2 regions of the Streptomyces sp. NPDC057697 genome follow, and region 1 is predicted to be linked to the other one. Evidence: riboswitches for the same ligand, from Rfam matches in the RefSeq annotation. Region 1 holds a riboswitch; the other holds the start of a gene.
The links. Region 1 has a riboswitch for fluoride ahead of ACFVFH_RS33445 (hypothetical protein). Riboswitches for the same ligand answer to the same signal wherever they lie in the genome.
Positions count from the first base shown of each region.

Region 1 (2,194 bases):
TCCCACTGGTCGCGGTTGGCGGCGAGGACGGCGGCGACGTTCGGCCCGCCGACGGCCGCCAGGTCATGGAGGTGGCGGGCGCACAGAACGGACTCCTCGCCCGAGGGCGGCCCGTGGGCGGTGGCCGCCGCCCATGTCGACAGGCGTCGTACGGAGCGGTGTTCGGCCAGGCAGAGCGGGCAGCATTCCAGGTCGGTGTCCGTTCGCCAGCGGCCGGTCACCGAGCGCCGCTGCTGCTCCTCCTCGACCGCGAGCAGCGGGTCGAGCCGGCCGAGGAGCACGTTTCGGACCGGTGCGTCCTCGTCGGCACCGGCCAGCAGGGCGAGTCCGTAGCGCCCGTCCCCCAGAAGCGCGGACCCTGCGTCGGCGAGCGGGGGTCCGTACGCCCGGGGCATACGTGCGGCCAGCACCGCCAGGTGCGGCAGGCACAGCGCGCCCTGCCGCACCGCGTCCATGACCGGGGGGTGGCCCAGGGCGTTCAGGAGCGTCCCGGAGGCCCGCTCGGCCGCGTCGTCGCCCGCCACGCAGCACGGGCACCGGGTTCGGCGGGCGTCCGGTGCGTCGAGCAGCCGGGTCCATCCGGCGAGCGCCAGATCGTGCACCTGGGGCATCAGCCACGAGGCCGAGGCGTCGGCGAGCAGGCGCCGGGTGTGGGCGGGGCAGAAGCCCGCGGCGGCCTCGACCCGGGCGCGGGTGTCCTGCTCCGTATGGGTCTCGATGACGAAGTACTTCAGCCAGCGCGCCGCGAACTCGTCGCGTTCCCGGCACACGGCGCACGGCCCGCCGTCCAGCAGGTGCAGGGCGTCGCTCAGCGCACGCGGGTCCCGGCCCCGCGCCCTGCCCCACCGGTGGCGGCCGTCCGCCCGGTCGCGGAGCGGGAGGCTCGGGCGCCAGTGGGCCGGGCCGGTCCCGGAACGCTGCGGGGGCCGGGGCTCGGTGGGTTCGGGCATGGCACCTCCTGGTCGCGGCTGTGACAACCAGGGACCGTCAGCGGTCGGCGACCGCGGTTGCGGTGAGCCCCATCACCGGCACGCTCGGCGTGCACTTCCAGTGTGCGCCTCCCGCACGGCCCCGGCAGCACGGCGGAGCCGGGGCGCACCCGATCGGGGGGTCCGGGGCCCGCCGCCGGGCGGCCGGGCACGCGCCGGAGGCCGTCCCGCGCGGGGCGGCCTCCGGCCGTGACGGGCGGTCAGTCCCGGGCGAGGCGGCGGTGGGTGCCCCGGCGGGGGCGGGCGGCGTCCGTGCCGAGGCGCTCGGCCCGGTTGGCCTCGTAGTCCGCGTAGTTGCCCTCGAACCAGAACCAGGTGGCCCCGCCCTCCCAGGCCAGCAGGTGCGTGGCGGTCCGGTCCAGGAACCACCGGTCGTGCGCGGCGACGACGGCGCAGCCGGGAAAGCCCAGCAGCGCGGTCTCCAGCGACGCCAGGGTCTCGGTGTCGAGGTCGTTGGTGGGTTCGTCGAGCAGCAGGAGGTTACCGCCCTGCTTGAGGGTGAGCGCGAGATTGAGCCGGTTGCGTTCGCCGCCGGACAGGGCGTCGACGGGTTTCTGCTGGTCGGCGCCCCGGAAACCGAAGGTCGCCACATAGGCGCGCGAGGGCATTTCGACGGGGCCGACCCGGATGTGGTCCAGCCCCTCGGAGACCGCCTCCCAGACGCTGCGTGTCCCGTCCAGACCGGCCCGCGCCTGGTCGACGTACGACAGGCGGACCGTCTCGCCCAGGCGCAGCAGCCCCGAGTCGGGCGGTTCCTGGCCACAGATCATCCGGAACAGCGTGGACTTCCCGACGCCGTTGGGGCCGAGGACGCCGACGATGCCGCCCCGTGGCAGGGAGAAGGACACGTCCTCCCAGAGCGCCCGGTCCCCGTATCCCTTGGTCAGGTGCTCGGCCTCCAGGACGAGGCCGCCCAGCCGGGGGCCCGGCGGGATCCGGATCTCCTCGGAGTCCGGTCCGTGGGCGCGGTCCGCCTCCGCGGCCAGTTCCTCGTACCGCCGCAGTCGGGCCCTGGACGGTGTCCGCCCTCCCCTGGTGCCCGAACGGATCCACTGGAGTTCGTCCGCCAGCCGCTTTTGCCGCTTGGCGTCCCGGTGGCCCTCGACCTTCAGCCGGGCCGCCTTCGTCTCCAGATACGTGGCGTAGTTGCCCTCGTACGCGCGGGCGCGGCCCCGGTCGATCTCCAGGATCCACTGCGCGACGCC
Region 1 is NZ_JBHVJA010000020.1:27,994-30,187, reverse strand. Features, by position in the region: gene ACFVFH_RS33445 (hypothetical protein) at 1-950, opposite strand, end outside; fluoride riboswitch at 972-1,036, opposite strand; gene ettA (energy-dependent translational throttle protein EttA) at 1,190-2,194, opposite strand, start outside.

Region 2 (2,194 bases), on a different contig from region 1:
CCTTGTCCGCGCCATCGAGCGCACGGGAGCGGTCGTGCACAGCACCGATCAGGTCGTCGCCGGTGAGTACACGGTCGAGGGCAGGCCCCGCCTCCGATGACGGGGCGCTTGGCCCGCGCGCTGACCCAGACGCGCCTGCCCCTGGTGCTGGGACTGACGGATGGACTGCTCAACGCACTCACGCTGGCGGGCGCCTCGCTGGTAGGCAGTGGTTCACCGATCTCCTACTCACTGGCCGTCCGGGTGGCGGTCGTCGCACTGGTCACGGCCGCGTTCTCGGTCTTCGTCTCGGACTACGCGGAACGCAGAGGCCAACTCGTCCGAGCCTCCCGTGAACTCAACCTCACCTCTCGCGGACACCTCGCGACAACAAGACTCGGGCATCTGGCTCTGCTCAGGTCGCTTCGGGCCATGGCGGTGGCCTGCGCCGCAAGCTTCGTCGGTGCGGTTCTGCCCCTGCTCGCGGGAGCCGCGGCACCCCGTCTCTCGTGGGGTGTGGTCGTGCTGGCCATCGGGGCGCTCGCCGCGCTGGGGGCGACGCTCGGGAAGGTGATCGCGGGCCGGATGGGGCTGTGGGCCATCACCATGGGTGTCGGCGGTGGTGTCGTCACATGGATCGGCGTGTGGCTGCACATCGCCTGACAGCCACGATCCCGGCCTCGGGGATCAGAACGGCGACGCGTGGGCCGGTGCTCGGACATGGCGGTGCCGCTCACCCGCTCCGGCGAGGAGAACCGCATGCGGAGAACCGAGGCCCGTGGCCTCCGGGCCGCCTCACCTCCGAGACCTGTCGGTGAGGCGGCAGCGTCGGCGAAAGTACCTGTGGATGTGGAAGGTTCGACACCGATCGATGCTACGGGTGTCGGCCGCCGGTCCGGCTAGGCGCTCTGCTCGGCCGTGGTACACGTCGGGCACAGGAGCCGCCGGGCGGCCCGGGGCAAGGTCGTCACGCCCAATCCGTTGATCCGGTGAAATGTCCGGGGCAGGACGGTGGAGTGGTCACCGCAGATTCCCGCCCCGCAGCAGTGGCAGACGGCAACGGCGGGCCGGCTGATGGCGCCGGTGTGGCAGTCGTAGCAGTTCATCGTTGGGTCCCTTCTTGTGGCATGTGCGACGCATGCCACATCACCGCCCGGAATGCCGGGCTGAGCGTGGGAATCGACGCATGCCGGGGACCGCACCAGGATGGCGAAACGGTTCAACCTGTGCACCTCCTCAAGGCATACGTCCTGACATGGAGTCAGGAGCCATCAGCCTCCGGAGGGCGGTTCGGGCCCGAAATCGACCCAGGCGGGTTCCATCGCCGGAATTCGAGTTGACCAGGTCCGTGCCGGTCAGTCAAGACAACGGAGACGTGAAGCGGGATGACCGGAGTCCACTGGCTCGTCGTTCACCGGACAACCGCCTTCATCCGGGGCAGACGGTCCGTAGCCGGGCTGCGTCACCTTCCGGTGCCGACCCGCCCTGGCCCGGATGCCCGGTGCGGACATGCGCCGACGGCTGCGTACGCAAGGTCGGCCGCGGCCGACCAGCCGTAGCCGAACAACCAGCCGCCGGCCACGTCCGTCGGCCAGTGAACCCTCAATGTCAACCGGCTGACTCCGACGACGGCGGCGACGGCTTCGGCAACGCCATTGCCGGTGTGCCGTCCCCTCGGCGCGAAGGCCAGGTGACAGGCGATCAGAGCGGTCGAGGTGTGCCGGGAAGGGAAGCTCGGGCCGTGGGTGGCCGCGAGCCTGTCTGCCGCAGGGGGCCTGGGGCGGCGGATCAAGTAACACAAGCCGGTGCGCACCGCGTCGGAGCTTGCCAGGACCAGGAGTGGCTGGAAGCGGACCGTCCAGGGCTCGCTGTTCCTGGAGAGCAGGCACCGAGCGGCCACTGCGGAGTAGGCCAAGGGCCGTGACCCCAGTGCGGTGACCGCCAGCCAGGCCCGCCGGGCGGAAGGGGCCTCGGCGGCCGGTAGTACCAGGTGCGCGTCGATGCGGTTCAGGGTGCCGTTCCGCCGGGCAGCGGTCGCCAGCAGTGCCGTCCCGAGGAATCCGGTGCCGACGCGAGACAGCATGCGTGGAAGGGGTGCGAGTGTCATTGTCCTGCTCCCTTCCGCGTCAGGGGTCCGGCATTGCGTGAACGGCCCTCTCCGAGCGGGCCGTAGTGCCGCAGACCCACTGGTACAGGTCCTCGTCTTGGCCGGTCG
Region 2 is NZ_JBHVJA010000004.1:275,595-277,788, reverse strand. Features, by position in the region: gene ACFVFH_RS14425 (DUF211 domain-containing protein) at 1-100, shown strand, start outside; gene ACFVFH_RS14420 (hypothetical protein) at 97-642, shown strand; gene ACFVFH_RS14415 (DUF2180 family protein) at 879-1,085, opposite strand; fluoride riboswitch at 1,235-1,314, opposite strand; gene ACFVFH_RS14410 (phosphatase PAP2 family protein) at 1,442-2,086, opposite strand.
Region 2: linked by a shared signal. The riboswitch ahead of ACFVFH_RS14415 (DUF2180 family protein) and the one ahead of ACFVFH_RS33445 (hypothetical protein) in region 1 are both predicted to bind fluoride.